3 regions of the Metabacillus sp. SLBN-84 genome follow, and region 2 is predicted to be linked to each of the others. Evidence: riboswitches for the same ligand, from Rfam matches in the RefSeq annotation. Region 2 holds a riboswitch; each other region holds the start of a gene.
What was found. Region 2 has a riboswitch for cobalamin ahead of RKD52_RS08690 (DUF4430 domain-containing protein). Riboswitches for the same ligand answer to the same signal wherever they lie in the genome.
Positions count from the first base shown of each region.

Region 1: another riboswitch for cobalamin. It lies ahead of RKD52_RS17640 (ribonucleoside-diphosphate reductase subunit alpha); the one in region 2 lies ahead of RKD52_RS08690 (DUF4430 domain-containing protein).
Region 3: another riboswitch for cobalamin. It lies ahead of RKD52_RS11620 (cob(I)yrinic acid a,c-diamide adenosyltransferase); the one in region 2 lies ahead of RKD52_RS08690 (DUF4430 domain-containing protein).

Region 1 covers NZ_JBRJIP010000001.1:3,471,208-3,481,809, reverse strand. The annotation lists gene RKD52_RS17645 (ribonucleotide-diphosphate reductase subunit beta) at 1-615, opposite strand, end outside; gene RKD52_RS17640 (ribonucleoside-diphosphate reductase subunit alpha) at 633-2,903, opposite strand; cobalamin riboswitch at 3,095-3,277, opposite strand; partial or broken gene dat (D-amino-acid transaminase) at 3,845-4,703, shown strand; gene nhaC (Na+/H+ antiporter NhaC) at 4,738-6,114, opposite strand; gene RKD52_RS17625 (universal stress protein) at 6,330-6,845, opposite strand; gene RKD52_RS17620 (PBP1A family penicillin-binding protein) at 7,034-9,358, shown strand; gene RKD52_RS17615 (hypothetical protein) at 9,782-9,937, opposite strand; gene RKD52_RS17610 (hypothetical protein) at 10,109-10,423, opposite strand.
Region 2 covers NZ_JBRJIP010000001.1:1,715,393-1,725,994, forward strand. The annotation lists gene resA (thiol-disulfide oxidoreductase ResA) at 1-160, shown strand, start outside; gene resB (cytochrome c biogenesis protein ResB) at 177-1,802, shown strand; gene ccsB (c-type cytochrome biogenesis protein CcsB) at 1,823-2,998, shown strand; gene RKD52_RS08680 (response regulator transcription factor) at 3,109-3,831, shown strand; gene RKD52_RS08685 (ATP-binding protein) at 3,828-5,633, shown strand; cobalamin riboswitch at 5,711-5,902, shown strand; gene RKD52_RS08690 (DUF4430 domain-containing protein) at 6,053-6,466, shown strand; gene RKD52_RS08695 (ECF transporter S component) at 6,479-6,994, shown strand; gene RKD52_RS08700 (cob(I)yrinic acid a,c-diamide adenosyltransferase) at 7,075-7,653, shown strand; gene sigX (RNA polymerase sigma factor SigX) at 7,771-8,307, shown strand; gene RKD52_RS08710 (GerMN domain-containing protein) at 8,304-9,440, shown strand; gene RKD52_RS08715 (alpha/beta fold hydrolase) at 9,651-10,391, shown strand; gene RKD52_RS08720 (DUF5412 domain-containing protein) at 10,428-10,602, shown strand, end outside.
Region 3 covers NZ_JBRJIP010000001.1:2,267,507-2,278,108, forward strand. The annotation lists gene RKD52_RS11600 (cupredoxin domain-containing protein) at 116-565, opposite strand; gene RKD52_RS11605 (hypothetical protein) at 675-947, opposite strand; gene RKD52_RS11610 (M20 family metallo-hydrolase) at 1,149-2,399, shown strand; gene RKD52_RS11615 (Dph6-related ATP pyrophosphatase) at 2,485-3,171, shown strand; cobalamin riboswitch at 3,217-3,398, shown strand; gene RKD52_RS11620 (cob(I)yrinic acid a,c-diamide adenosyltransferase) at 3,527-4,069, shown strand; gene RKD52_RS11625 (cobyric acid synthase) at 4,053-5,570, shown strand; gene cobT (nicotinate-nucleotide--dimethylbenzimidazole phosphoribosyltransferase) at 5,575-6,624, shown strand; gene RKD52_RS11635 (ABC transporter substrate-binding protein) at 6,655-7,629, shown strand; gene RKD52_RS11640 (FecCD family ABC transporter permease) at 7,592-8,653, shown strand; gene RKD52_RS11645 (ABC transporter ATP-binding protein) at 8,670-9,980, shown strand; gene cbiB (adenosylcobinamide-phosphate synthase CbiB) at 9,964-10,602, shown strand, end outside.

The sequences.
Region 1 (10,602 bases), 1.8 Mb from region 2:
TTTTTGATTGCGTGCGAGGTTATAGAAATACGCGAATCCTGAGTAGAAAAAGAGTCCTTCAAGAATAACGTCATATACAATGGATTTCAGCAGATTCAGCACATTCGCTTCTTCCGCAAAAGCCTGATAGCCGCTTGTTACAAATTCATTTCTCTTCCGCAGCGTAGGTTCGCTGCGCCAGTATTCGAAAACTTCATCCTGAACATGCTTTGGAACAATGCTAGACAAAACATATGAGTAGGAATGATTGTGGATGACTTCCTGCTGTGCGAGCATAATCATCAGGGCGTTTATGCTTGAGTCTGTTATATACTCAGCTACTTTTCCTGCGTAGTCCGTCTGGATGCTGTCAAGAAGAGCCAGAAGGCCGATGATCTTCAAAAATGCCTCCTGTTCGTCACCGGAAAGCTCTGGAAACTGTTTAATGTCCCCTGACATATTGATCTCAAACGGCGTCCAGAAATTAGAGAGCATTTTTTTATATTTTGCATAGGCCCAGGGATAAGATACGTCGTCCCAGTTTAAAACGTTTGAGCTCCTCCCGTTAATGATGGAAGTTGAACGATTCGGCGCAGAAGCGTCCATGATCGGACGCGCGTTCAATGAGTGTGTCATATGCCATCTCTCCTTTATCAGCTTGCGCAGGATTCGCAGTCTTCTATTTCGCTTGATGTTGACCGGACATAGTAAGTGGTTTTAAGACCCGCTTTCCATGCGGTCAGATGCAGGTCCAGCAGCTCTTTTGCTTTAATGGTGTTGCGGACGTAAAAGTTAAATGAGACAGACTGATCAATGTGCTTTTGTCTGGCTGCGTTCTGTTTAATGCTCCACATCTGGTCAATCAAATAGGCTGATTTATAAAACCAGGTGGTTTCTGCATTTAAGTCAGGTGCAGTAACGGGAATTTTGTAGTCCTTTTTCTCTTCGGAGTACATTTTTTGAAAAATCGGATCGATGCTTGCCGTGCTTCCCGCAAGAATGGATGTTGAAGCATTCGGGGCAACGGCCATTAAATAGCCGTTTCGAATGCCGTTTTCTTTGATCTTTTCTGAAAGCTCATCCCATGGCATAGAGTCAGGTGTATAGTTTCTGTTCTTAAAGTAGTCGCCAGTATGCCAGTCTGAGCCTTCAAAGACAGGATAGGCGCCTTTTTCCTCTGCAAGCCTCATGCTTGCCTGAATGGTGTAAAAGGCTATTTTTTCATAGAGTTCATCTGCAAACTGAACGGCTTCTTCGTCTTCCCAGCGCAGGCGCTTGAGCGCAAGAAGGTGGTGCCATCCAAAGGTTCCGAGGCCGACTGCGCGGTACTTTTTGTTTGTGAGCTTGGCCTGAAGTACGGGAATATCATTTAAATCAATGACATTATCGAGCATTCTGACCTGGATTGTGATCAGCCGCTCCAGCACATCATCTGTCACAGCCCGGGCAAGGTTGATGGAAGAGAGGTTGCACACAACAAAATCTCCCGGTGTTTTAACGGTAATGATTTTGCCGTCCTCTGTGTACTGTTCATCCATGGTTGTCGGGCTTTGGTTTTGAGTGATTTCTGTACAGAGATTGCTGCAGTAAACCATTCCTTTATGCGCATTGGGGTTTTTCCGGTTCACTTCATCCCGGTAAAACATAAAGGGGGTTCCTGACTCAAGCTGGCTTTTCATAATGCCCTTCATAATGTCAATCGCAGGAACAGTTGTTTTTGAGAGCTCCGGATGATTGGCGCATTCCCAATATTTTTCGCGGAACGAACCTGAGCCAACTCTCTCATCATAGTAATCTTCCAGCGAGTAACCCATGACTTTCCGTACTTCATGAGGGTCGAACAAATGCCACTCCCCGCGGTTTTCAGCCTGTTCCATGAAAAGGTCCGGGAGGCATACGCCGGTGAAGAGGTCATGCGTTCGTAAACGCTCATCACCATTGTTCAGCTTGGAATCAAGGAATGAATAGATATCCTTGTGCCAGACGTCAAGGTAAACGGCAATCGCGCCTTTTCTTTGCCCGAGCTGATCAACGCTTACCGCCGTATTGTTCAGCTGCTTCATCCACGGGATGACACCGGATGACACTCCTTTAAAGCCTTTAATATCACTCCCGCGGCTGCGGATCTTCCCGAGATAAACTCCAATGCCGCCGCCAGATTTTGAGAGATTGGCAATGTCTGTATTGCTGTCAAAGATGCCCTGCAGGCTGTCATCAACTGTATCAATAAAACAGCTGGACAGCTGTCCGACAGGCTTTCCTGCGTTTGACAAAGTTGGAGTCGCAACGGTCATATACAAATTGCTGAGTGCCCAGTAGGCTTCTTTTACAAGCTGAAGGCGGTGTTCCGTTTCTTCCTTTGCCATCAGCGTCATGGCGATGACGAGGTACCGCTCCTGGGGAAGCTCATAAACCGACTTGTCATAATCTCTCGCAAGATACCGGTCAGAGAGCGTCCGCAGCCCGATATATGTAAAAAGCTTGTCTTTGTCATGGTCGATGACTTGCGAAAGCTGCTCAATTTCTTCTTCGGAATAAGAATCAAGAAGATGTCTGCTGTAGATGCCTTTTGCCGTAAGGGTTTTGATCAGTGACAGGAAGGTGCCGCCCCCTGATTTCCTGTTGAATGCAGCTTCTTTATAAAGCTTTTTAAGATAAATCCGGGCACAGAAATAGGTCCATTCCGGCTGCAGCTCACTGATATTTGAGAGGCCTTCGAGAATAAGCAGGTTGGTCACCTGAGAGGCAGAACAGACAGTGCGGCCTTCCATGCTTTGAACAGCTCTTTCGGTGTATGTATGGAGGTCAAGCTCTTTAAAATCTTTTCCGGTTTCAGAAATAAAGTCAGTCAGCCGCTCCTGTGAGAACGGGGCTTTTTCGTTTGTCAGCTCATTTACGATTAAGGTGGTCATTTTGGTTGCCATAAGACATCCTCCTCATTTATAGTTCAGATTTTCCGCGTAATATAACGGTCAATGATCTTTCAGAAAAAATACTGCGAAAAATCAAAAAAACCGCCCATGAGAACATGAGCGGATCAAACGATAGAATAAGAGGGTGCACGCATCCCTGTTACTGGCCATCGTTTCATCTCCTCAGTCCCCGAAGAATTCGAAACTTGTGCAAATCTAAGGCAGGTCTCCTGACTTGTGATCACTCTGCGCTGAGTCCTTCCCATACATTTCTCTCGTACAGTGGTATTCCCAGTTCGTCACACTTACAGTTGCGGGGACAGTTCCGGATTTGCACCGGATTCCCTTTTAAGCCAACATGTTGGCACCTTGATTCGCTGTTAATTTCAATATGTAGTATATTAATTTAAGTGAATAATCAATATGTTGTGTTATTTGATATTCTCATCATAAATGACACGGGGTGAAATTTCAACTGAAATCTATGAAAATGTCGAAAGAAAAATAGAAAACCATTTTACAGTTCAGCGTGTTTCATCATACCATAGGTTTAAGGGCAGGTTGCACTGCGTTGTTTAAAAACAAATTACTTTTAGGGGGAAACCCGTTCCTTTACGCTGCAGTCACTTGCTTTCCGCGGGGAGCGCCGGAAGCTTCCTCGCTGCGCTTGCGGGATCTTCCGTGCCCTCTTCATCCCCTAGAAAAGTGGAAGCGCCCGTTTATCTCCGGGAGTCAGATAAGGAAACGGCGGTAAAGGCGCTTTTTGCCTTTGGCGACGGTTCCGTTCTGACAGAGGAGTTGGGCGCTGCAGCTGGACAGGAGTCAAGTGCCTTCCGCTCCAATCCACTGGTATCAAAACTTATTAAACTTTGTGAAAATGGATTCACATTATCAGATTTAGTAAAAAGGCACCTATGCAAAATCAGACTAAACTTATAAAAAGGAGATTTATCATGTACATACTTGTTAACGGTGAATATAAAAAGCGTGATGAAGTTTCAATTGATCTTGAAGACAGGGGCCATCAGTTCGGTGACGGGGTCTATGAGGTCATCAGGGTGTATGATGGAGCATATTTTGCGATGAAGGAGCATATGGAGCGGTTCATTCGAAGCGCAAAAGAAATCAAAATCGACCTTCCATATACGATAAAGGAGCTGACAGACCAGCTTGAGGAACTTCTCCGCCTGAATAAGACAGAAGACGGCGGTGTCTATATGCAGGTAACCAGAGGGGCTGCCGCAAGAAAACATCTGTTTCCGGGCAAGAATACGGTTCCTGAATTAACAGCCTATCCAATTCCTTGCTCAAAACCCGCAAAAGAGCAGGAGGAAGGGATTTCTCTTTGTCTGCTTGAAGACGTGCGCTGGCTCAGATGCGATATCAAAAGCTTGAATCTTCTCGGAAATGTCCTTGCCAAGCAGGAGGCGCATGACCGCGGGGCTTTATGAGGCTCTGCTGCACCGGAGCGGCATGATTACGGAAGGGTCTTCCTCCAATTTCTACGGAGTGAAAAACGGAAGTGTGTTTACTCATCCTGCGAATAACCTGATTCTGAATGGTGTTACGAGAATGAAAGTAGAGGAGCTTTGCAGACAGAACGGAATTGAGTTTCTGGAAGAAAGACTGAGCACAGAAGGTCTTGCCTCTCTTGATGAAGCTTTTATCACATCTACGACCAGTGAAGTAATTCCTGTGATAAAGGTTGATGAAGGGAAGGTTGGGGAAGGAATTCCCGGCCCTGTCACAAGAAAACTTCAGAAGCTGTTTGATGAACTGATTGCAAAAGAAACGAAAGTGGTCGAGAAATAATAAAAATCCCGCCTGGGTCAGGCGGGATTTTCTGCTAGACTGTGTATTTCTTAGCAGGCAGGAATCCAAAAAGGACAGAAAACAATGGAGACAGATAGAGAAAGAACGCAAATGGCAGGTACGCAATGACGTCCACGCCGAGTGTCTGCGCGAAAAAGGCTCCGCTCACTCCCCAGGGAATAAGGGGATTTATCAGAGTTCCGGCATCTTCAAGGGATCTTGATAAATATTTCTTTTCAACGTTCAGTTTTTCATAGGCCGGTTTAAACGACTGACCGGGAATGAGTATGGACAAATACTGCTCTCCCGTTACGAGATTAACTCCGATTGAAGAAGAAATGGTTGCAAGGATCAGCTGACCTTTGACTTTAATTCTCTCAATCAATCCGTTTAAAAGAGTCTGAATCAGCTGCATTTTATCCATCAATCCGCCAAGAGCAAATGCGATCATGATCAGCGAAATGGACCACATCATAGATTGAAGCCCGCCGCGGTTCAGCATTTGCTGGACGGTTTCCTGCTGAATATCAAACGCTGTTCCATTTTGCAGAACAGCTAAGAAACCGGAAAGATTTGTCCCGTCCTGAATGAGGAGACCTGTGATGCCGGCAGTTGCAATGCCTGCAGCAAGAGCAGGAATAACAGGAACCCTGGAAATGGCAAGACCAATCACAATCAGAGGAGAGATCAAAGTCCATGGACTGATCGTTACGTGCTCCTTCATGATCGTCATAATTTCTTTGATGTTATCTAGTGTCGCTGCGTCAGCTGCAAGTGTTGTTCCCATATACCAGAAAAGAACAGCTGTTATCGCATAAGCTGGAATTGTTGTCTTTGACATATGGCGGATATGTGTAAAAATATTGACTTCGGCAACACCGGAGGCAAAGTTCGTCGTATCTGACATCGGCGACATTTTATCCCCAAAGCATGCTCCGCAAATAACAGCCCCTGCAGCCCATTCAACAGGAACTCCTGCAGCAATCGCCACTCCCATAAGAGCAACTCCGACTGTGCTGACAGTTGTGAAACTGCTGCCCACAAGGCTTGAAATAATGGTGCAGCATACAAGAGTCAAAATCAGAAGGTACGCCGGATCTATGATGGACAAAGCAGCCATCATAACAGTCGGTATCGTACCGCTGAACATCCAGGCTCCAATAAGGATTCCGATAAGAGCCAGAATAATGATCGGCTGAACACCGGATTGAATGCCTTTTACAATTCCGTCCTCAATATCCTTCCAAGAGTACTTATATAGGACTGCAGCGCCGCTGAGAAAAACAAGGCAAAGCATCAGCGGAAGATGCGGTTCTGTTTTTAAGTAAAATAAACTGATGAAAATAATGCCGATCATCGATAAAAATAGAATCACTGAACCAGTGAATGAAAGTGATTTTGATTGACTCATAAATTGAAATTCCTTCCTTTTATACTTAAACGCTTTTATGCTTTTGTGCATAAAAGTATTATATCAGTCTATTGATCTATGTCAACTGGTGATAAAAGTAAAAGGAACTGGAGTCTGCAAGGAACGAAAAAAACCCCTGAAACTTTGTTTGTCTCAGGGGTTTTTGAGTAGCACTTAAAAAAAACGGATGCTCTAAAAAGCACCCGTTATCACATTTATTTTGCAATCAGCACTGAAATGTTCGACTGATGATGCACTTTATCGCTAACACCGCCGAAAAGCAGTTTTTTAAGGCCGCCTGAATCACTGTTGCCCATAATGATGAGATCGGCTGCATGTTCATCAGCAAATGCAAGGATGGCATCTGCAGGAGAGCCTGACAGAATCTCAACGTCTCCAGCTGCCTGGTTCTCATCAAGCTTCATTCGGATCCTCGACGTGACTTCATCAGAATGGTCGAAGTATTCATTCTTCGGCTGATCATCAAACTGCCGTGCCGCATCAGGGGCCACCGGATAGTTCTGAAGGTTATCAGTCAGGTAACCGTTTGCAGGAGCACTCGGAATAGCGGGCCTTACGCCTCCTGTATTCATGGCGTGCTCTGCCTGATAGACGTGAACAACTGTTAATCGAGTGCCAAGCTGCTTGCTCAGCTGAATTCCTTTAACAAGAGCTGCTGAACTTTCATCCTGTCCGTCATAAGCTACAACAATGTGGTGAAATGTATCCAAGTTCATTCATTCCTTTCTTTTGGCAGATGATTTTGTTTCTATGTAAATACCCTGATATTTCCTTGGGAAAACGTTCATCTGTCAGAAATTTAGCTATGGCGGACACATTTTTTCATAAATAGGCGTACACCTGTTGTAATTGGGGTAATAAGAGATAGGATTTATTTTTCTATATCAGGGGGTTATTCATGTTTAAGTCACTATTTTCAATTAAGGGTGTGTTCATGAAACTGCTCATCTTCGTGCTGCTTTCAGTCATCCTTGTCTTTATGGTGCACAACTCAGTTATTGCATCGCAGGATGTGAGCAAATTGGAAGAACGAGCAAACGCCCCGACAATTATTTATGATCAGAACGGAGAAATCGCAAGCAAGATCTCAAGCTCCAAACAGGAATGGGTCAAGTATGAAGATGTGCCCGAACACTTTTATGAGGCGCTTCAGGCAACAGAGGACCAGAATTTCTACAAGCATAATGGGATCGATTATATCGGAATTGTCCGTGCTGCATTCAAGAATGTGCTGGCGGGAGGAGTTGTAGAGGGAGGAAGCACGCTGACACAGCAGCTTGCCAAAAATACCCTGCTTACTCACGATCAGACATTTAAACGGAAATTTGATGAGTATTTTATTTCTCAGAAGATTGAAGACGAATATTCAAAAGAAGAAATACTGGAACTTTACGTAAACAAAGTTTATTTCGGAGAGGGTGCCTGGGGACTTAAGCGGGCTTCAAAAGTATATTTTGGAAAAGAGCCTGCAGACCTGACCCTTAACGAATCAGCAATTCTGGTCGGCCTGATTAAAGCCCCGACAAATTATTCACCAGTCAAGAATATGGAAAAGTCTCTTGACCGGAGAGACGTTGTTCTGAAACTGATGAAAGAAGAAAAAGTAATTACTGAAGCAGAAATGAACGAAGCGAAAAATGAAAAAGTCGTTCTTGAAAGAAAAGAACTGGATCAATATAAAGGCCGCTATCCTTCCTACGTGGATCACGTCATTGAAGAAGCGATCAAAAAATACGGATTAACGCAAAATGAAATTCTTGCCGGCGGGTTTGAGATTCATACAGAACTGCGCCAGGATATGCAGTCATCGATCGAGAATGTTTTTAAAGACGATGCGAATTTCCCTGACTTGGGCGGAGATCAGCTCGTGCAAAGCGGTGCGGTTCTCCTTAACCCTAAAACAGGAGGAGTCCAGGCGCTGATCGGCGGCCGCGGAGAACACTCATTCAGGCAATTCAACAGGGCTACACAGCTGAAGAGGCAGCCCGGTTCAACGATGAAGCCGATTTCGGTTTATACGCCGGCTCTTGAAAACGGGATGACTGTAAACTCCAAGCTTGAGGATAAGCCTCTTGACATTGACGGTTATAAGCCAGAGAACTTTGATGGTTCCTATCACGGTGAGGTTACGATGTATGAAGCTCTGGTGAAATCCCATAATGTGCCAGCCGTCTGGACGTTAAATGAGATTGGCGTTGCAAAAGGTGTAGATGCGACAGAGCGTTTCGGCCTGCCGATTACAGAGAATGACCGCAACCTGAGTCTTGCACTCGGAGGACTTGATGAAGGTGTTGCACCCCTTAACATGGCAGAAGCCTATTCCGCTTTTCCAAATGACGGCACGCGCGTAGAAGCTCATGCGATCACGAAAATTGTTGATGTGCAGGGCAACACCATTGCGGAATGGAAAAAGAAAGAAACAGAAGTAACGACAAAAGAAGTAGCTCAAACGATGACACACATGATGCTTGGGGTTGTCAAAGAAGGAACAGGAAAAAAAGCCGGGCTCGAAAAGCATGAGCTTGCGGCGAAAACAGGTTCCACCCAGCTTGGCATTGACGGCATCGACGGGACAAAGGACCAGTGGGTTGTCGGATATACACCGAACGTAGTCGGTGCGCTGTGGCTCGGCTACGATCAGACAGATGAAAATCATTACCTGAATACGTCCAGCAGTGCAACAGCTGCACCGCTCTATAAAGTCATAATGGATGCAGCACTGAAAAACGAAAAGCCTGAAGACTTTAAACTTGCGCAGGTTAAGAATGACGAAAAGAAGCCCGTGAAGAAAAAAGAGACAGGCGAAGAGGAAAAGGAAAAGAAACGGTCTGAAGAAGGAAAAAAAGAAGCTGACAAAAAGGCAGAACAAGATGCCCAAGCAAGAAAAGAAGAACAGGAACGGCTGAAGCAGGAAGAAAAAGCAAAAGCCGATGAAGAAAAGAGAAAAGCAGACGAGAAAAAGCGTCAGGATGAGGAAGCAAAAAAAGCAGCAGAAGAAGCTAAACGAGCAGAAGAAGAGGCGCGGAAAGCAGAAGAGGAAGCACGAAAAGAAGAGGAACGAAGAAAAGAAGAAGAGAAGAAAAAAGAAGAAGAAAAGCCAGCCGAGCCGCCAGCTGAGGAACCGGCAGAGCCAGCTGAGCCAGCTGAGCCGGCAGAACCTGAGGAACCGCCAGCAGAGCCTGAAGAGCCTGCTGCACCTCCGGCAGACAGCGGGGGCGGTTAATTTTAGACCGAACAGGGAGACTCCTGTTCGGTTTTTTATGCGGATTTCGGGTGGAATGGCTGGCTTGCGATCGGGAGTTTTTTGGGCGGGGGAATAGGACTATCAAAAGCATGAACCTGAAGATTGGTGGATCCAAACGGGTGGAATAGGACCATCAAAACGGGAAAGCAGGAGCTTGATGGTTCCGAACGGGTGGAATAGGATCATCAAAACGGGAAAGCAGGAGCTTGATGGTTCCGAACGGGTGGAATAGAACCATCAAAAAGGGTAAGCAGAAGTTTGGTGGTTCCAAACAAGCAGAATAGAACCATCAACATCGGAAATCAGAAGCTTGATGGCACCAGCTCCCATCACCACCAACACAAAACAAAACACAACAAAAAACCGCATTCATTTAAGAACGCGGTTTTAAAACTCTCTATCCTAAAACATTGGCATAATATAAGTAATTAAAAACCATATAATTCCGAAGAAAATAACAAGATATGCTGTGTATTTGATAAAAGTGGCGCCAAGAAGGCTGTTATTTGTCTTGTGCTCTTCTTTTCGTTCAACATTTACTTGTTTGTGCTCAGACATAAGGTTCCTCTCCCTTATTGGTTTTTATAGGATAACGTTAAGCAGCCAGCCGATTACGACGATTGCTCCAATTACGATTAAAATAGTTCTGATCATAGCAGCGGTCTCCTTTTCTGTGGTGGATTGAAAACAGGGTGTCCTGACATTATCTTTTGTAAAAACCCTGGAGCTTTATACCTTTACTTTTTCAGCTGTATTCAGAAAGCTTGATGTAAAGCGTGATTCTGTTGAACAGATGTCATCCATTTCAGCAAGAAGCTCGCCTGGATTTTCACCGTCAATTAACACTTTTATCTGCTTTGAGCTTGACATCATAAGAGAGAACGTTATCAAAGAAGGAAGTTTTGAAACATCCACAATGCTTCGTCTTCCAGCTATGAAATACACCTTCCCGCTATAATTTTTGGCAAGCTGATTCAAACTGATCAGCTGGTCCATTCTGAATGGATTCTGAGTACAAAGACTTGTGGATACTAACTGGCTCATCATGTTCCTCCTTTGATTTTCCTATGTCGTTTGATAGTGTTCTTTACCTTGTTTTTAAGATGTTGAAACCTGTCTTTATAAAAATGAGAAAAATAGCGAAAAATCTTAATTGACAAAATAATGAAACGAATGGTAATCTATTTTAGGAATAAAATCAAAAAAATGGTAAAGGAGGGGTA
Region 2 (10,602 bases):
CGTAGTCCTTGATAAAGACTCACAGGTGCTTGAGGCATATGGAGTTGTCCCGCTTCCGACTACATTTCTCATTGACAAAAATGGAGTAGTGAAAGAAATTATCACTGGCCAGATGAATGAGCGGATGGTCAGGGATTATATGGAATCAATCAAGCCGTAAACGGGGAGTTTTCATCATGAATGAAGTGAAATGCTTATGCGGCCACAGCAATCCGCATGGAACGGTTCTCTGCGAATCCTGCGGCCGTCCTATTCAGGAAAAGGAGAACGGAAGCAAGCTGCTTGATATGAAGTATGACGGCAGTGCAAGACGGTCCCAGACCTATAAAAGAACCCCGGTCGACAAGATCTGGAATTTCTTTTCTTCCGTAAAAGTCGGGATTTGGATTATCGTCCTGATTTTAATAGCGTCAGCGATCGGCACCATTCTTCCTCAAGTGATGTACATACCGCCGAATGTGACGCCTAAAGATTTCTACCGGGAAGAATACGGCGTAATCGGCCAGCTTTATTATCAGCTTGGATTTCATGAACTTTTCAGCTCGTGGTGGTATATCGTCCTGATCGGGGCACTGGCAGCTTCGCTTGTCATTGCAAGCCTTGACAGATTCGTACCGCTTTACAGGGCGCTGAAAAAGCAGGGCGTCACACGCCATGAAAGTTTTATGAGAAGACAGCGACTGTTCAGCGAGACACCGTCTGTCACAGACGCAGATGCGCAGCTGAAAATGGTGAAAGAAAAGCTTGAGAGAAAACGCTATCATGTCAGAGAAGAGAACGGCAGCCTTCTGGCTGAAAAAAACCGTTTTTCAAGATGGGGACCCTATGTCAACCACATCGGTCTGATCATCTTTTTGTTTGGAGCAATGCTCAGGTTCGTGCCGGGCATGTATGTGGATGATGTCTTGTGGATCCGCGAAGGAGAAACAAAGGTCATCCCTGGAACAGACGGCAAGTATTTTCTGAAAAGCGATCAGTTCATTATGGAAACCTACCAGAAAGAAAGCGAAGATGAAGTATTTGAAAACGCGATTACTAGAGTAGGAGACGGCAGTGTAGCCAAAAACTATCAGACAAACGTCACCTTATTTGAACGAAAAGGGGAAGCGCTCGTTGGCGCAGATCCTGAGCTTGAGAAAGTAAAGGATGAGCAGATTAAAGTAAATCAGCCGTTAAAGCATGATTCGTATGCTCTTTATCAAGTTGACTTCAAACTGAACGAATTAAACAAGATGAAATTCAGTCTGATAGACAAAGAGACGGAAGAAAGCTACGGTGAGCTTGCCATTGATCTGCTGGATCCGAAAAAACAGTACGACCTTGGAAATGGCTATAAAGTTGAAGTCGCAAGCTACCTTCCTGATTTTTATTTCAACAGCGAGGGAGAGCCGGCAACGAAAACAAGAATACCGGATAACCCGGCATTTGTTTTTAAAATGATTTCTCCTGATAAACCTGAGGGCGAAACGAGTTTTGTTGCGATTCAGCAGACGATTGAGCCTAATGAGGATAATCAGATGAAGATGAAGTTTGAAGGAGTCGAAACGAAAAACCTTTCTGCTCTTACGGTAAGAAAAGACAATACCCTCTGGTTCCTTGGACTTGGCGGAGCCATTTTCATGATCGGTGTCACTCAGGGCATGTACTGGAATCACCGCCGCATTTGGATCAGGCGGAACGGGGATGCCATTCTCCTTGCAGGCCATACCAATAAAAACTGGTACGGTATTAAAAAGGAAATGGAAGCTGTGCTTGAAGGAACAGTGATTGAAAAGCCGGCTGACCAGTCAGATGAGAAATAAAGCGATGAGGAGGAAAAGGTGTGGCGGCTTTAAGCAGTAATTTGCTATTTGCAGCATTCTTTCTATACCTGGCTGCAACCTTTCTTTTTGCAGGAGCAATCCGCGACAAGAGAAAAGAATATAAAAAGCCCACGAAATGGGCGGCTGCAGGCATTGGGGTAACAATCGCCGGGTTTGCAGCACAGACCGGCTATTTTATCACAAGATGGATGGCTTCCGGGCATGCTCCTGTCAGCAATCTTTTTGAGTTTACAACGTTTTTCGGCATGATGCTTGTTCTGGCATTTATTGTCCTCTATTTTATTTATAAAGTATCGGTTCTTGGATTGTTTACACTACCTGTTGCTTTACTTCTGATTGCCTATGCAAGCATGTTTCCAACAGACATATCTCCCCTGATTCCGGCTTTGCAGAGCAGCTGGCTTCACATCCATGTGACCACTGCAGCTCTTGGACAGGCAATCCTTGCGATCAGTTTTATTGCGGGAGTCATTTATCTGATTCGTACAGTCGATCAGTCCGTGAGATCCAAAAAGACATTCTGGCTTGAAGCGGTCATGTATGCGCTTGTTGCCACGATTGCGTTTATAGCGATTACCAGCACATTCAGATTCATGGATTATGAGGCTGTTTATAAGTGGACGGATAAGAACGAACAGGAAGCAGAAATGGTCTATAACCTTCCTGCTTTAGTAGGTCCCCATAAAGGCGAACTGCTGACAGAAGGAAAAATGGAAGCTGCTGTTGAAGTTCCGGCCCTGATTTCAGCACGAAAACTGAATACAGTGATCTGGTCGCTTGGAACAGGATTGCTGCTGTACGGTGCGCTGCGCCTGATTTTAAGAAAGCGGATATCCGCCTTTTTGCAGCCGCTGACGAAAAACGTCAATCTGGACCTTGTCGATGAAATTGGCTACCGTTCTGTGACAATCGGTTTTCCGGTATTCACATTAGGCGCGCTGATTTTCGCCATGATCTGGGCGCAGATTGCATGGACCCGTTTTTGGGGCTGGGATCCAAAAGAGGTCTGGGCACTGATTACGTGGCTGTTTTATGCGGCATATCTCCATCTGCGGCTTTCAAAAGGCTGGCAGGGAGAAAAATCAGCCTGGCTTGCTGTAATCGGTTTTGCTATTATCATGTTTAACTTGATTTTTGTGAACCTTGTCATTGCCGGATTGCATTCTTACGCTTAAAATACGTTTAAAAAGAGCCTTCACTCCTATAAAGTGAAGGTTTTTTGGTAAAATAGGAAGTAATCATTCTTTCGGTGCCTATGATTCCGAATAAGAGAGGAAAATGCACAATGGAAACCAATCCAAATTATAAAATACTTGTTGTAGATGATGAAGACAGGATCAGAAGACTGCTGAAGATGTACCTTGAACGTGAAAATTATCAAATAGAAGAAGCCGACAACGGAAGCGACGCGCTGGAAATGGCGCTTGCAGAAGAATATGATCTGATACTGCTTGATTTAATGATGCCGGGCATTGACGGCATTGAGGTATGCAGACAGCTGCGCCTGAAAAAAGCGACCCCGATCATCATGCTGACGGCAAAAGGGGAAGAAGTGAACAGAGTTCAGGGCTTTGAGGTCGGAACGGATGACTATATCGTAAAGCCATTTAGCCCGAGAGAGGTTGTTTTGAGAGTGAAAGCTCTGCTGAGACGCTCTTCGACGACTTCTTTCCTTAAAACAGAGACAAAGGCCAAAAATGTGATTGTCTTCCCGCATCTTTCCATTGACCATGATGCCCATCGTGTTCTTGCTGATGGAAAAGAAGTCAGCTTAACGCCTAAAGAGTATGAGCTGCTTTATTTTCTTGCGAAAACGCCTGACAAAGTGTATGACCGTGAGAAGCTTTTGAAAGAAGTGTGGCAGTATGAGTTTTTCGGAGACTTGAGAACGGTTGATACACATGTTAAGCGTCTTAGAGAGAAACTCAGCAAAGTTTCACCCGATGCTGCCTCGATGATAGTTACGGTCTGGGGTGTCGGCTACAAGTTTGAGGCAGGCAGTGAATGATGTTCTGGAAAAGCGTAGTCGGTAAACTTTGGTTTACCATTCTGCTTCTTGTATCATTCGTCTTGTTTGTCCTGACCGTTCTGCTGCTCCAGTTTATTGAAAGCTTTCATGTTGATGAAGCTGAAAATGAACTGACGCAGCTGGCCAATAAAGTGTCTGTTATTTTGGAAAACCATGAAGACCAGGAGCTAGCAAGGTCCATCACCTGGGAGCTTGCGGATGAACTGACAAGCATTGTGATAGCCGAGAACGTAAATGAATACTGGTTTTCACCAAAAAAGTATGATAACACACCAACCTTCAGCATGGAGGACATCCGCGCTGACAGAGAGCTGTCAAAGGTGTTTCAGGATCAGAAAAATGTAAGCAAGCTCACCCGGCTGCCTGAAGAACAGCAAAAAAACTCCGGAAACAAGGAGGAAGTGCTTGTAGTCGGTGTTCCCTATAAAACAAGCGACGGCAAAGACGGAGCCGTTTTTATGTCACAGTCCCTGCAGGCCGTTCAAAAGACGACCGAGCACACGACAAAATATATTCTTCTTGCAGCAGGTATAGCCATCATTCTGACAACGGTTTTTGCCTTCTTCCTGTCTACTAGAATTACCTATCCATTGAGAAAAATGAGAGAGGCGACACAAGAGCTGACACGCGGCAATTTTGATACAAAAGTTCCTATTTTGAGCCACGATGAAATCGGTGAGCTCGCCATTGCGTTCAATCAGATGGGGAGACAGCTGAAGTTTAACATCAACGCTCTTAATCAGGAGAAAGAGCACTTAACGAGCATTCTGAGCAGTATGGCAGACGGAGTTATCACACTTAATATTGATGGAACCATTCTTGTGACCAATCCCCCTGCGGAACGCTTCCTGCAGTCATGGTACTATGAACAAAAAATGCAGATAAACGAGGGGGAAGAAATTCCTCCGGAAGCAAAAGAATTGTTCCAGCGGGTTGTCAATACAGAAAGAGAGCATATCGTTGAAGTAACTCTTCAGGGAAGAAGCTGGGTGCTTGTCATGAGCCCTCTTTACAATCAGTCTTACGTCCGGGGGGCGGTAGCCGTGCTTCGGGACATGACAGAAGAGCGCCGCCTTGATAAATTGCGCAAAGACTTTATCGCAAACGTCAGCCATGAACTGAGAACGCCGATTGCCATGCTCCAGGGGTATTCTGAAGCAATTGTGGACGATATTGCAAGCTCGGATGAGGAGAAAAAAGAGATTGCCCAGGTTATTTACGATGAATCGCTCAGAATGGGCCGGCTTGTCAATGACCTGCTCGATCTTGCCCGGATGGAAGCGGGGCATATCACCCTCAATCTTGAGAGCATTTCCATTTATGAATTTATTGAAAAAATCAACCGCAAGTTCCAGGGACTTGCGAGGGAAAAAGATATTACGCTCACCTCCAGTTTTGCACTCGACGAACCTGAGTTTGTTCTGGATCCGGATAAAATTGAACAGGTTCTGACGAATCTAGTGGATAACGCAATCAGGCATACTCTTGAGGGCGGTACAGTCGAAATGGCCGTGCAGTCCGTTGCGGCCGGGATAAAGGTTGATGTGAAGGATACAGGCACAGGAATTGTCGAAGAAGATCTGCCGTTTGTTTTTGAACGCTTCTATAAAGCAGATAAGGCGAGGACGAGAGGCCGCTCCGGAACAGGCCTTGGTCTTGCGATTGCCAAGAACATTGTCGATGCTCATTCAGGTTCGATTAATGTGCACAGCAAAGTAAATGAAGGAACCACATTCAGTTTCTATCTGCCTCGAAAAAACGTTTTTCCTGATAGAATGTGACGAATATTCTTGTTTCATACGAAACACCTGTTGATGCCGCATGTCGTTTTAGGTACAATAAAAGCTGGATATAAAAGTGAATACGAAAAGAAACTGGTGCAAACTTTGCTTAATAGGGAATCAGGTGAGATGCCTGAACTGTCCCCGCAACTGTAAGTGCAGACAATACCTGCTTTTAGACCACTGTCAGAATGACTGATTCAGACGGGAAGGTGCAGGCTTGAGGATGAAGCACGAGTCAGTAGACCTGCCGGGTTCTTTCAAACGTTACTATTCTTCGGGGATTTGAGCATAGAAACGGCACAGTTATGGCACCAGTGCCTGCAGTTTCTTCTATGCCGTTTTTAAAAGCCCATCTTCTAACAGATGGGCTTTTTGCTATTCCAATACATACACAACAACAAGAGGAGAGATGGATCATGAACAAATTTTACAGCTTTCTCGCAGTGCTTCTTCTTGCACTGATGAGCGCCTGCGGAAATGCGGCAGAGGAAAATAAAACAGAAGAAGCAAAACCTGCTGCTGAAAGCGAAGAGCAGGCGGAGGAACTGAAAGCCTCTGTCACGCTGACTAAAAATGAGATGGCGGAGAAAGTAGAATCGAAAGAAGTAGTTTTTGAAGAAGGCCAGAGCCTTATGGATGCAATGAAGAGCCAGTTTGAAGTAGAAGAGTCAGGCGGCTTTATCAGCGGAATCGACGGCATTAAGGCGAGTGAATCCGACAAAACGTACTGGCATTTAATTGTGAATGGGGAAGATGCCATGACAGGAGCAAATGACATTAAGCTGAAAGACGGCGATAAGATTGAATTTGATCTGCGGAATTATGAATAAGTGTGAGAAACAATGACAACGAGAAGAATCAGTCTTCTGTCTTTGCTTATTGCCTTGTCCGTTGTAGGCAGGCTGACTTTTCAGTTCATTCCGAATGTGCAGCCGATGACAGCTGTCATACTTATAACCGCCATCCTTCTCGGTCCGGTAAATGGAATGATTGTCGCCGTCCTGGGCTGTTTTCTCAGCAACCTTTTACTTGGCATGGGCATGTGGACAATCTGGCAGATGCTTGCCTGGGGGACCTTGGCTCTAATCTTCGGCCTGCTTGGAAAAGCGGTTAAAAGAAACAGACTTCTCGTTTTTACCCCGGCAGCCGTTCTTGCGGGATATCTTTTTGGATTCATCGTTTCTCTGAATATGTTTGTCCTGACAGAAAATGGACTTGCCTACTATCTTGCAGGAATCCCGTTTGATACGATGCATGCAGCAGGAAACGGCATTTTCTTTCTCGTGCTGTACCCGGTCATGCAAAAAACGTTTCAGTATTATCTCTATAAAAACGATTATGGCGTTACACTTCAATAAAATAATGGCAGAATAAGAGAGAGACTTTCTTTTTAGCTTAGGCAAGACAGTCTGAGAACAAAGGACAGGAGCTGCTGAATATGAATTTGTATACTAGAACCGGCGATAAAGGGAAAACAAGCATTATTGGAGGCCGGGTCGATAAGGATGATCTGAGGGTAGAAGCCTACGGAACAATCGATGAGGTAAACTCTTTTACCGGTCTTGCCATGACATGGATGAACGATGAAAACCTAAAAGACATGAAACAGGAATTTGAAAAAATCCAGCATGAACTTTTTGACTGCGGAAGCGATCTTGCTGTCATCCACGGCAAACAAAAGCATCCCTATAAAACAACACCTGACATGATTGAGTTTCTGGAAACGCGCATTGATGCGTACACTGCAGAATCCCCTCCGCTCGAGCGGTTCATTCTTCCAGGAGGGACAGAGGCTGCTGCTGCCATCCATGTGGCAAGGACCGTAGCAAGAAGGGCTGAGCGGTGTATTGTTTCGCTCAAAAAAGAAACGGAAATCAATGAGCATGTTTTAACGTACATGAACAGACTTTCCGATTATTTCTTTGCGGCAGCGAGAGCGGCAAATGCCAGACTCGGTTCAAAAGATGTGGAGTATGAAAGAAGTGCTATCGTATTTACTAAAAAGAAAGAGTCATAATTTCTTTGAAAAGGAAGGCGGAAACTGCCTTCCTTTTTTTATTCAATCCCGATATAGTAAAAGATGTGTAACTTTTTATTCTTCATTCCGACTAATGTATTGATTGGAGGTTCGTTCATGGAAGAGGCCTTTCAAAGAATTTATGAAAAATATCACAGCGATCTTTTCCAGTTCTTGTTTTATATGGTGAAGAATCGTGAACAGGCCGAGGACCTCGTTCAGGAAGTGTATATACGAATATTGAAATCACACAGCAGTTTTGAAGGACGGAGCAGTGAAAAAACCTGGATCCTCTCCATTGCAAGACATGTTGCCATCGATTATTTCCGCAAACAGAAAACACTCAAACAGCGCATCTTTGAAGCGTTTGACTGGGACCGTGAGCAAATACGGGATCAGCAGCCGCTTCCGGAGGAAATCGCTGCCTTAAATGAAGAGATGCAGATGGTTTACCGGACGCTTGATGCATGCACAGTCGATCAGAAGGCTGTCATTATCTTAAGGTATATTCAGGGAATGTCCATTGCGGATACCGCAGCAGCCCTGGGATTTACGGAAAGCAAAGTGAAAACGACCCAGCACAGAGCGCTGAAAGCTCTGAAAAATAAATTGTCTGAACACTCGATCAGGAAGGAGGGAATAGTAAAGGGATGAATCAATCAAAATGGAACGATGAGCAGATTACAGACAAACTTCAAGCAATGCCGGATATCAAAGACCGGCGCTCGCAGCAGCAAATTTACACCCGTTTGCAGGAACGTATGCACAAAAAGCAAGTTCAGTGGAAAACGCCGGCTCTTGCAAGCTTTGCCGCCTTTTTTATTCTTTTAATCCTTTCACCCTTTTTCCTTCAGAACTTCCAAATGAGTGAAAGCAAATTTGAAGACAGTGCGGATAAAGCAGCCGAAAGCGGCCAGACGCCGAAAGAGAACGCAGACATGAAATTAGAAGCAAAGTCTTCACCAGAGACTGAGAAAAAGTCATTTGTAGCAAGGACAAAGGGCAATCAGACAATTGTAACGGTTGCCTATCCCGATCTTCAGGTTCAAAACACGATACCGCTCAGCTTTCAGTTCGATTCCTCTGACTCCTACATGACTCTTTTTGAAACGGCGTTGTCTTCATTTGACCCGGGGAGCGCTGGACTGAGTCCTTCTCCGCTATCAGGAACAAAGCTCTCGTATGAGACAGGAGAAGACCGGATGTCTGTTGATATAAAAGGCAATGCATATGCTGCTTCCAGCTCAGAAACGGAAAACAGACTCTTTACCGAGGGACTTGAAGAATCTTTCCGCTGGCAGGATGCCTTGCAGGCTGACTATTTCACCGGCAGTGAAAAGGGAGCGGAAATCGGAGCGTATGGCTATCAGGATAAGCTGACATTCACAAAGTTCAAAAAGAAAGCCTATTTCCTGTATCAGGAGAGCCTTGACTCACCTAAACTCCTGGCGCCTTCCCTTCTATCCTTTAACAAGCTGACAGATGCCCTGACGGCTATGAAGGAAAAAGGAACACTCGGGTTAAAACCGGTGATCGAAGAAACAGTTGTCATCGATGAAATAATAGAATCAGATAATAGAGTAACCATTGAATTTACAGACGCCTCAACAATTGATGATAACGAAACAGACACACTGATGCTCGAAGCGATATTGATGACCGCTAAAGATTTCGGCTACGAGAGTGTAAAATTCGAAGGAATCGAAGCCGGCAGAATTGGTGAAATGGACGTAACACAGGCCGTGCCCGTTCCGTTCTCGCCAAACCCCGTTGATCTTGAAGAATAGAAGGAAAAACCCGCAGCATGATGCTTGCGGGTTTTTTGCCGTTATGAAAAGAAGCAGGAGGGTGCTGTGATTTTATTTATGGCTTTAGATTTATCTGGATGGCAGATGGGATATTTGTGATATTATTGTAAATATTGGTTATTTCGTTAGAGGAGTTAATTTAAATATTGTCTAATATCAAAGGAACAAAAAAGTGAGGATTTTATCATGATGTCTAAAGAGATGTATATAAAAGTATGTGACTTTTTAATGTTTGCTAACTTGTTTGGAGAAAAAAAGGGGAAACCAACCGTTGTTATGGATGCCGGGTATGGGGATTATTCAAAAGGGTGGAATGCCATAATTTCCGAAGTTTCTTTGCTGACAGAAGTTATTGTATTTGATAGAGCAGGTCTAGGCAGAAGCGAACCAAGTACTAATCCCAGGAATAGCAGAGAGATGGTAAAGGAACTGAAAGAACTTTTAGATAAACTGAATATAATTCCTCCATATATACTTGTAGGACACTCTTTTGGGGGAGTAAATGCACGGTTATTTGCGAGTAAATACCCTGAGAATGTATGTGGGCTGCTTCTAGTAGACTCTACTCCGGAGGATTACCGAGAAAGATTTCTTCCAACGATGTCCGAAGATTTTCAAGAAGCATACAATAAGCAATTTGTTCACGAAGGTAATTATGAAGAATTTATGCAAAGTTTAAATCAATTAAAAGAAGACCAAAAGAAATTAAACATTCCTTTAATAGTCCTTTCTGCCGGCAAAAAAAATCACTATACACCCAAGTCACAAGATTTATGGAATACAATGCAAGAAGAACTTCTTCAAATATCTTCTATCAGTGAATTTATGATTGCTGAAGATAGTACACATTATATACAAAATGATGAACCTGTATTAGTAGTAGATGCCATTAAAAGACTAATTGAAAATCTTAAGGCAGGAGTGATGTAGTAAATGTAATTTGATTTAGGTAAAGGAGTATTAAATATGTTTTTTAAACAGAAAAATACGGCTTCTGAAGATGATGTAAATAGAAAGTACAAAGTGAGATTTATTAGAATTTCAATAGTTGGATTATTGGTAATGGCTTTTTTAGGATATGGAGTTTACTGGGCCTTTTATGATATGAACAGGCTGCCGACAGGATCATATCTTACTGAAG
Region 3 (10,602 bases), 550 kb from region 2:
TCCTGCAAGCTAATTTGTGCTGCTAAACCAGCCATGCATGACCGCAGCACTTAGCTGACTCGGCCGTTTAGCTAAAAAAAGAGAGCTGAATTTTTATCAGCTCTCTTTTAAAGTATTAATCCACAACAATATAAGCAATCATCGGTGCACCCTGGCCATGGCGGGAGTGCGTATCACAAATTAGACGGTAGGTTCCTTCTTCATCAAATTTTAAAGGGATGACCGCTTTTTCCCCTTTTTTGACCACGCCTTTTATGTCTGTTCCTTCGATCCTGAAGGGATGCTCCGCTCCATTTACTCCGTGGATGGTCAACGTAACGTTTTCACCTTTCTGAATCGTAATGGAGCCTGGATCAAAACGGTACGCTTCAATTTTTCGACCGTCATCTGTTTTAGATGTGAATTCTCCGGTCACCATATGGATTTCTGCCTTCTCATCTGTATGCTGTGCGGAAAGGACCTCAGCTGCATCTTGATTCAGATAAAACCAGCTTCCGGAACCAATGAGAGCAAACAAAACAGCAGCAATCACAATCCATTTCTTTTTTATGACGATAAATTTCATAGTTTCCCTCCCAGAGCAGTATTTACCATACTATATGCCCGTCCGGGGGAAACTTGTCTGCTGTTTTTCAAGCGCAAAAAAGGATGTCTCGCAGCAGACATCCTTTTTGTTAATCTTCTGTTAAAAATTCAGGTGAGAACAAATTATATGCATCTTCTTCCTCATCCATTTCCCGATCAGCTTCAGAGTATGTTCTCCTCCTGCGGTTCAGCTCTCTGAATTCAGCTTCGAGGAAATCAGCCTGTTCGTGTGAGAGTTTGATTGTCACTTCATTTTTATTATCATCTGCTGCTTTAAGCAGAACATAACTGTCTGCAAAATGCCTCAGCGTCACATTGCTTAATGTTATTTGCATTTTATCAAGTTCATACCTTGCTTTCATGAAAAAAAGACCTCCAGTGGCCGATATTGGTTATCTCTTTTAGTTTATCGGTTTCATCTGAAAAGCACAATAGACCGGCGGGAAATGGACAAAGTGTAAGAACTTCAATGGAATCCTTTTACATTTAGAAAAATGAAAAATGCTCTGATATCCTATAGTATTAAGACAGAATATTCTATCACTTTTACAGGAGGGTCATACATGCCTGAACAGACACTGACCATCAATAAAACCCGATTAGAAGAAAGAATTCATACACTCGCTGAAATCGGAAAGATTGGCGAAACCGGGGTTTCGAGGCTTGCCTTGTCAAAGGAAGATAAACTTGCAGTTGAAACAGTCAAAGGCTGGATGGAGGAAGCAGGCCTTACAGCACGGATTGATCACTTTGGAAATCTGATCGGCAGACTCGAGGGGAAAAGAGCTGAAGCACCTGTCCTTATGCTCGGGTCCCATATTGATTCACAGCCGTATGGCGGAAGATTTGATGGAGTCATCGGTGTTCTTGGGGCAATCGAAGCCGTCCAGACATTGCAGGAGAACTCGTTTATTCCCGAAATGCCAATCGAAGTTGCTGCTTTTTGTGATGAAGAGGGAGCACGCTTTAATAAAGGGTTATTTGGTGTGAGAGGGATTCTCGGCAAACTTGAAGAAGGAGAACTTGACCGGAAAGATAAAAACGGCATGACACGGAGGGATGCACTGCTTTCATTCGGATGTGATCCCGAGCGCTTTAAGGAGTCAGAGTACGCCTCCGGAAGCATTTCAGCCTATCTTGAGCTGCACATTGAACAGGGACCGGTTCTTGAGGCGAAGGATGCACCCATTGGCATTGTAACGGGCATCTCGGGCCCATTGTGGCTGACAGTTGAGCTTGAAGGCTTTGCAGGCCACGCCGGTTCTGTGCCCATGCATATGAGACAGGATGCTTTAGTGGGAGCGGCAAAGGTCATCGTTGCCCTGAATGATCTCGCTTCAGAAGATCCATCTGCACCTACTGTCGGAACCGTCGGGAGCTTAAAGGTTTTTCCTGATTCACGTAACATCATACCTGAAAAAGTGATGTTTACAGTGGACCTCAGGGATATTCAAATGGAAAGGAGAAATATCATAGAAAATCAGTTGAGAAAACGGCTGCATCTGATCTGCGAGGATCACGGACTGACATATACCGTATCTGAAGACACAAACAGTGAACCGCGCTATTGCTCGGAAGACATTATGGATATTATGAGGGCAGCGAGCAAAGAGATCGGTCTGAATGCGCCTGAACTGATGAGCGGACCGTTTCATGATGCGCTCGCGATGTCTTATGAATGTGACTACGGGATGATTTTTGTCCGCTGCAAGGACGGCATCAGCCATAATCCGAAAGAATATTCAACGATGGAAGATATTTCGCTTGGAACAGAGCTGCTGTACAGGACAGCCTTAAAAATGGCAGTGAAATAACCAAAGCAGTCTATTTTTCTTTTTGACTAAACATTCTGAACCCATCATAATCAAGGCTATACTCTTGATGGGATGGTGGATGGAATTGAAAAAGAAAACAGCTGTATCCTGGAGCGGAGGGAAAGACGGATGCATGGCCCTTCATAAACTTGCAGCCGAGGGGCATGAAATCGCATGCCTTATAACGACGGTTCCGGCTGAAACAGGAAGAACATTCGGGCACGGAGAGAAAATAGATGCGATCAAACAGCAAAGTCTTGCTCTTGAAATACCAGTGCATTTTATATCATGCACCTATGAAAGCTATACGGATCACTTTATCGGTGCGCTGAAAGAGTTGAAGGAGCAATACTCCTTTACAGCTATTGCTTTCGGCGACCTTTATTTGGACGAGCACCGGGAGTGGGGAGAAAAAGCTTCGGCCGAAGCAGGTCTTGAACCGCTTTACCCTTTATGGATGGAAAAAGAGAACGCTATACTTGCACTTCAGCAGTTTGCAGACAGCGGATATAAAGCCGCTGTAATCAGAGTAAGGGATGACAAACTCGATCCATCCTGGCTCGGAATGGAGGTTAATCAGCCATTCATCGACCGCGCCTTAAATACAGACATCTGTCCGATGGGAGAGGCTGGTGAATACCATACATTCGTCTATGACGGGCCACTGTTTACAAAAAAAATCGACATTACGTTCGGGAACGTTCTTCAACTGGAAACGACAAAAAGACTCGAGCTTGAAAAAACCAAATTAAGAGAAAAAACGACAAATTAAAAAAATCTTGATGACTTTTCCAGTTTTATAGATTACAATGAACAAAAAATATGATTCTTTTAAAGTGCCTGAATACTCAGGATAATAGGGAAGCCGGTGGAAATCCGGCGCAGCCCCCGCTACTGTAAGCGCAGATTGAACTGAATCGCCACTGACTCTAATGTCGGGAAGGCTCAGTATTAAGATGAAGCGCAAGCCAGGAGACCTGCTTTAATTGATTTTTGCTTGTTTTTCGGTGGGAAGAACGAGTCAGGACCCCTGTATGCGTTACTTCACTATGCTTATTTAGGCCTTGACTGTCTTCAGTCAGGGCCTTTTTATATTGGTTAAAAAGATGGGAGATGGATGTATGGCGATGAAAAACGAAAAAGGAAGAGTGCTTGTCTACACAGGCAATGGAAAAGGAAAAACGACAGCTGCAATCGGTCTTGCTGTGCGGGCTGCCGGAAGACAAATGAGCGTTTCCATTCTGCAATTTATTAAATCTCCTGAGCGGACATACGGCGAGAGAACAATTTTAAATGCTTTGCCCGGAGTCAGTATTCAGCAGCTCGGTGCCGGATTTACCTGGACCAAAACACCTGAGATTCACCGGGAAGCTTTAAAACAGGCTTGGATAACAGCGAAAGAAACCATTCTGAGCGGGGAAAGCGATGTTGTCATTCTTGACGAAATCAATAATGCCCTTGCCATTCAGACCTTTCCTGTGGACGATGTTCTTCCTCTTGAAGACGTCATTTTGACCATTCAAAACCGTCCCCCTCATGTCCACCTTGTCCTGACAGGCAGAAACGCCAAAAGAGAAATCAGGGAAATAGCTGATCTCGTCTCTGTGATCGATGTTGAAAAGCATTATTACGATGAAGGTGTCGACGCCATATATGGAATTGAATATTAAAGAAAATGGGAAGAAAAAGGCGCTCAGACTCATGATCCAGGGGACTCATTCGGATGCGGGCAAAAGCATTCTGACAACCGCACTGTGCAGGATTTTCAAGCAGGACGGGTATAAAACCGCTCCCTTTAAATCACAGAACATGGCACTGAACTCATACATAACTAAAGACGGCAAAGAAATCGGCAGAGCCCAGGGAGTTCAGGCAGAAGCAGCAGGAATTGAAGCTGACACGGATATGAACCCAATTTTAATTAAACCTTCAGGGGAGATGGAATCTCAGGTGGTTTTTCACGGCAGACCATTTGCTGTCATGAACGCCGCAGTCTACCGGGAAGACTTTTTCAGACTTGGACTTGAAGCGATTAAAAAATCGTTGCACAAGCTGCTGACGAACTATGACGCGGTTGTTATCGAAGGGGCGGGTTCACCTGCTGAAGTTAATTTAAATAACAGGGAGCTCGTCAACATGCGCGTTGCAGAGATTGCTGATGCACCTGTTTTACTAGTGGGAGACATTGATAGAGGGGGTGTTTTTGCAAGCCTTGTCGGAACGCTTCAGCTCCTTCAGGAAAAAGACCGAAAACGGGTTGCCGGAGTCGTTATTAATAAATTCAGGGGAGATCTCACCCTGCTTGAACCGGGGCTCCAATGGTTTGAGGAGTACACGGGAATACCCGTTGTTGGTGTTGTCCCGTATATACCAGATCTTGAAATCGATGGTGAAGACTCCCTCGTCCTCAATCAGTACTCCCGAGGCACAAATCTTGAGGGAGATTTGGATGTCGCAGTTCTTGCATACCCAAGACTGTCTAATTTTACGGATATTGATCCTCTGAGACTGGAAGCTGATGTGAATATCCGGTATGTCCGAAAAGCATCAGAATTCGGCCGGCCGGATCTGATTATTCTTCCAGGCAGTAAAAATACAGCTGAAGATTTGCGATTTCTAAAGGGGACCGGCCTTTTTGACAGAGTGCTGTCTGCTTACAAAAATGGCACCCAAATCATGGGGATATGCGGCGGGTATCAGATGATGGGAGAAAAACTGTCTGATCCAGAAGGCGTTGAATCCGGTATTAGAGAACAGGACGGGCTTGCCATTTTCCCTGTTTCAACTGTCCTGTATGCGGATAAGAAAACCGTTCAGACGGAAGGACCTTGTGCCGTCCCGGGATATGAGGGTTTTTCTCTTTCAGGTTACGAGATACACATGGGACAAACTTTGCTGTCTGATGACCCATCACCATTTTCAATCCAAAAAGGGACCGGTGAAGGGTACGCAAAAGAAAACGCAATGGGAACCTACTTGCACGATGTGTTTCACAATGATGCATTCAGATGGCGCTTTTTGAACAGGCTCCGCAGCAAGAAAGGGCTGCAGCCGATTGAGCGCTCGCTCTACTTTCGCGAATTGAAAGAAAGAGAATTTGACAGACTTGCAGATCATGTAAGAGCTGCACTGGATTTAGATAAAATCTATGAAATCATGAAAAGGAGGTGAAAAAATGATAGATGTTTATCAGATTATTGATGCAATTAAACCAGTAAACAAAGCGAAAGGACAGGAGGCAGAAGCTTATATACAAACGCTGACTAAACCTGTAAACAGTTTAGGAGAAATAGAGCGTTTGGCTGTTCAACTGGCTGAAATGACGGGAGAGGTAAAACCCGATATTTCCCCTCCAGGCGTGATTGTCTTTGCTGCCGACCACGGGGTTGCTGAAGAAGGAATATCTGCTTATCCCCAGGAAGTGACAGGGCAAATGGTCAGGAATTTCTTAACGGGCGGAGCTGCGATTAATGTGTTCACAAAACGTGTAAAAGGGTTTCTTGAAATCGTTGACGCAGGCGTCAAAACAGATATACCCGGTGTCAGAGCGGAGAAAATCGGATACGGCACAAAAAATTTCGCAGCTGAACCTGCTATGTCGCGAAAAGATGCACTAAGGAGCATTCAAATGGGAATGACCCTTGCGGAAGAAACCATTGAAAAGGGTGCAAAGTTGCTGATTCTCGGTGAAATGGGCATTGGCAACACAACGTCAAGCAGTGCCATAGCAGCTGCACTTACCGGAATCAATCCTGAACATCTGACTGGAAGAGGCACAGGAATTAAGTCGAAGCAAATTGCGTTCAAGTCCGAAATCATTCGCAGGGCGCTCGAGCTTCACAGGCCGGATCCAAGTGACCCGATTGATGTTCTTTCAAAGGTTGGAGGATTTGAAATCGGCGCCATGACAGGAGCCATGCTGTATGCTGCTTACCGCAGAATCCCTGTGCTCCTGGACGGTTTTATATGCACCACAGCAGCCCTTTTAGCTGCACACATATGTGAACATGCAAAAGACTATATGATTGCCGGCCACTTATCCGTTGAACCCGGTCATCTCCTGATTTTGAATAAACTCGGAAAAAAACCGCTTGTATCAATGGGTCTTCGGCTTGGGGAAGGGACTGGAGCTGTTCTTGTCTTTCCTTTTGTCCAGGCAGCTTCAGACATGATAAAAGGAATGGCCACCTTTGATGCAGCAGGTGTTTCAAAAGAACATAGGTAAGAAAAAAGTCAAATAAAGGCGGAAAAATCTATGAAATCGACTACATATTTTACCCGAATAAGCCTGATCCTGGTGCTTCTTGCAGGAATCCTCACAGGATGTGCACAGGGAGATCAAACAAAGCCTGCTAGCGGTCAGACGGAACAGGCTGAAAAACAAGATGCCTCCTATCCAGTTACGGTCACAGATGATGCAGGAAACGAAATAACGCTTGAAGAAAAGCCGGAGAAAATCGTCTCCCTGCTTCCAAGCACGACGGAAATCCTTTTCGCTCTCGGACTTCAAGATGAAATTGCCGGAGTATCCGATTATGACAATTACCCAAAAGAAGCTGCACAAAAAGAAAAAGTCGGTGCTCAGGACATGAATGCAGAAAAAATCATTGCCCTTCAGCCTGATCTTGCTTTTCTGCAGGAGTACCATGCACAAAATCACGGCGAAATCATCAAGCAGTTTGAAGCTGCCGGCATAAAGGTTTTTATCGTTGGTTCACAGACTTCATTTGATCAGGTTTACACGGCGATCAGAACGATTGGAAAAGCAACAAACACTTTGGACGAGGCAGACAGGATCATAAAAGACATGGAAGAGAAAGTTGCTTCCATAAAAGAAAAAGCCAAAGAAGTAAAAAACCCAAAACGCGTCTGGATTGAAGTGTCGCCTCAGCCTGAAATCTACACGACAGGCAAAGGAACCTTCATGAACGAAATGCTTGAAATGATCGGCGCAGAAAACGTTGCAGCTTCTGAAGAAGGCTGGGTCAAAATGGATGAGGAGAAAATCGTCAGCAGCAATCCGGACACCATTATCACAACGTATGGCTACTATGTTGAAAACCCTGCAGAGCAAGTCCTTTCAAGAAGCGGGTGGAACTCCATTAAAGCCGTACAGTCGAAACAGGTATTTGATGTAAACAGTGACCTGGTTACCCGTCCGGGACCGCGTCTTGCGGATGGAGCTGAAGAGCTTGGCAGACTTATCTATCCAGACATCTTCAAAAAATAAAAAATGGCTCTTAATGATTGGTGCTGTCTGCTTTGCAGCATGCAGCATCCTGTTAGGGGTTTTGGCCGGGGCGGTTCAAGTAACCGTCCCTGATATTTTAACTATTCTTGCCGGCAAGATCTTTCATGTACCGCTGTATGACGGGGAGCAGAGCACAGAAATGATCATCTGGGAAATCAGGTTTTCAAGGGTGATGCTTGCCTTTTTTGTTGGAGCCTCCCTTTCTTTGGCGGGAGCCGCTTTCCAGGGACTGCTGCAGAACCCGCTTGCAGATCCGTATACAATCGGTGTATCGTCAGGTGCTTCGCTTGGGGCAGTTATCATTATCTTTTTCCAGATTCAGCTGACATTCTTAGGCAGTTACACGCTCCCGGTAATCGCTGTCCTTTTCGGAATGATTACCCTGCTCATTGTTTTTGCTCTCACACAGCTGGCAAGCGGAAAGCTGACGAATGAAACGATTATCCTTGCGGGCATTATTGTCTCTTCCTTTATCAGCGCCTTTATCTCACTGCTGATTGCCCTCGTTCCGCGTGAGGACATCAGTCAAATTCTCTATTGGATCATGGGAAGTGTCTCTATGAGAGGATGGGGACATGTCCAGCTGATTTTCCCCTTTTTTGTGATAGGCGCACTGATGATCCTCTATCATTACAGGGAGCTGAACAACCTGGCACTTGGTGAGCAGTCTGCACAGTTTGCAGGAATGAATGTAAAAAGGAAGAAAACGATCATTCTAATAGCCGCGTCGATTCTTACAGGGAGCGCCGTTGCGGTTTCAGGAGCCATCAGCTTTGTCGGTCTTGTCATTCCTCATCTCGTGAGACTGCTTGCAGGGCCAAACCACCGGCACGTTCTCCCGCTGTCTATGCTGATTGGCGGCGGATATCTGGTGCTTGCAGATTTGCTTGCAAGATCCATCATTTCACCGAAGGAGCTGCCAATCGGTGTGATCACAGCCCTGATCGGCTCACCGATCTTTACTTTTTTGCTGGTGAAAAACCGGAAGCAAAAGCACGGATGAGAAAGGAGGAGGCACTATGCTGCAAGTTAAAAACCTTTCAGGAGGCTATGATGTCAGAAGAACAGTCATCCATGATCTTTCCTTCACCATTAAGAAAGGTGATTTCCTGGCGCTGGCAGGACCAAACGGAAGCGGAAAGACGACTGTGATCCGCTTAATCATGGGAGCGCTGCCTGTAAGTCATGGCGACATCTTTTTAGATGGAAAAAAGCTTTCATCCTACTCGCAAAAAGAACTTGCCAGAAAAACAGCCGTCATGACGCAGGAAAATCAATCAGGGCTTGATTTCACAGCAGAGGAAATCGTGATGCTCGGGAGATACCCTCATCAAAAAGGCATGTTTTTTAAAGAACATTCTGATGCAGACAGGAAAGCGGCTGAAAAAGCGATGAAACAGACGGCTGTCTGGCAGTACAGAAAAAGACCTTTTCAGGCATTAAGCGGCGGAGAAAAACAGCGTGTGCTTCTTGCAAAAGCTCTCGCACAGGAGCCTGAGCTTCTGCTGCTCGATGAGCCCACAAACCATCTGGATATGAAACATACAAAAGAGCTTCTTGAACTTCTGAAAACCCTGCAGAAGGAAATGAATCTGACCATCCTGGCCATCCTTCATGACTTGAATCTTGCCTCGCTTTATGCGGATCAAATTGCCTTGCTGGACCGGGGTATGCTTGCAGGATGCTACACTGGACTGAAAAAAGAAAATGAGCAAACGTTCTCTGACGTTTATGACCTTTCTCTTCACTTTTCGTCCCATCCGGCCGCTCCAAAGCAGCATATTACTTTATCGCCGGATTACCTGCAAGGAAAACAGAGCGATTTGCTTTCAGCGCTGCATATTGAACAGGGAAACCCTTCAATCATTACGATGGAACAGCCATTTCGAATGCTGACAGCAGGGCCAAACGGCAGCGGCCTGCACTGGTCCAGCCGACTGGCATTAAGCGCCGGTCAGAAAGAAACAGACGGACAGCTTTTCCTGTGGTCACTTGGAAACAACATTTTCATTTGCAATCATAACAGGGTCCCTGATCACTTTATCAAAAATGATTCGATGCACACGTTTTACATGATCCTTTCCTATTCGGACAGCATGCTGACTGCTGCCCTTTTAACAGATGCTGCAGTCAGCGACAGCGGTCTTATGAATCTTACTCTTAAGCTGAATGCGGGGATAACTAGACTGTCACCGGACGCAGTGCCTGAACTTGCGGCAGGAGCCTATAGCAGCAGCAAACCGGATGATCCTTCCGTCATGCAGGCTGCTGATGCGTTGATCATGAAAGCCTTGAAAAGACTGGAGAATTCCCTTGCAGCCATTTGCTGAACATACTCTATTACTGGTGGCAGGGAGTGTGCTGCTGGACTTGATAATTGGCGATCCAAAATGGCTGCCTCATCCGGTCATTTTTTTCGGAAAAGTGATTCGTTTAGCAGAAGGGATTCTTAATAAAGGCGACAAGAGAAAAAGAAAAGGAATCCTGCTTGCTGTTTGTCTGCCGGCAGCGGTTTTTATCACTTCATTATTGCTTTTAAAGTGGCTTTATTCCATCCACTACGCAGCAGGCTTGTGTGCAGAGGTTTATTTGATTTCTACAACTTTGGCGATCAAAGGACTGAAGAAAGCTGCACTGGAGGTTTACACGCCTCTTGCTGCAGGCAATCTTTCAGAAGCGCGAAAAAAACTGAGCGAGATCGTGGGTAGAGATACCGCCGATTTGCCCTCCGGTGAAATCACAAGGGGAGCTGCGGAAACAGTAGCCGAAAACACAGTTGATGCTATCATAAGTCCGCTCGTATTTGCCATTGTTGGCGGAGCACCGCTTGCCCTTGCCTACAGGGCAGTAAATACACTGGATTCTATGGTTGGCTACAAAAATGAGCGATACCGTGATTTTGGCTTTGGTTCCGCAAGACTTGATGATCTTATGAATCTTTTTCCTGCAAGG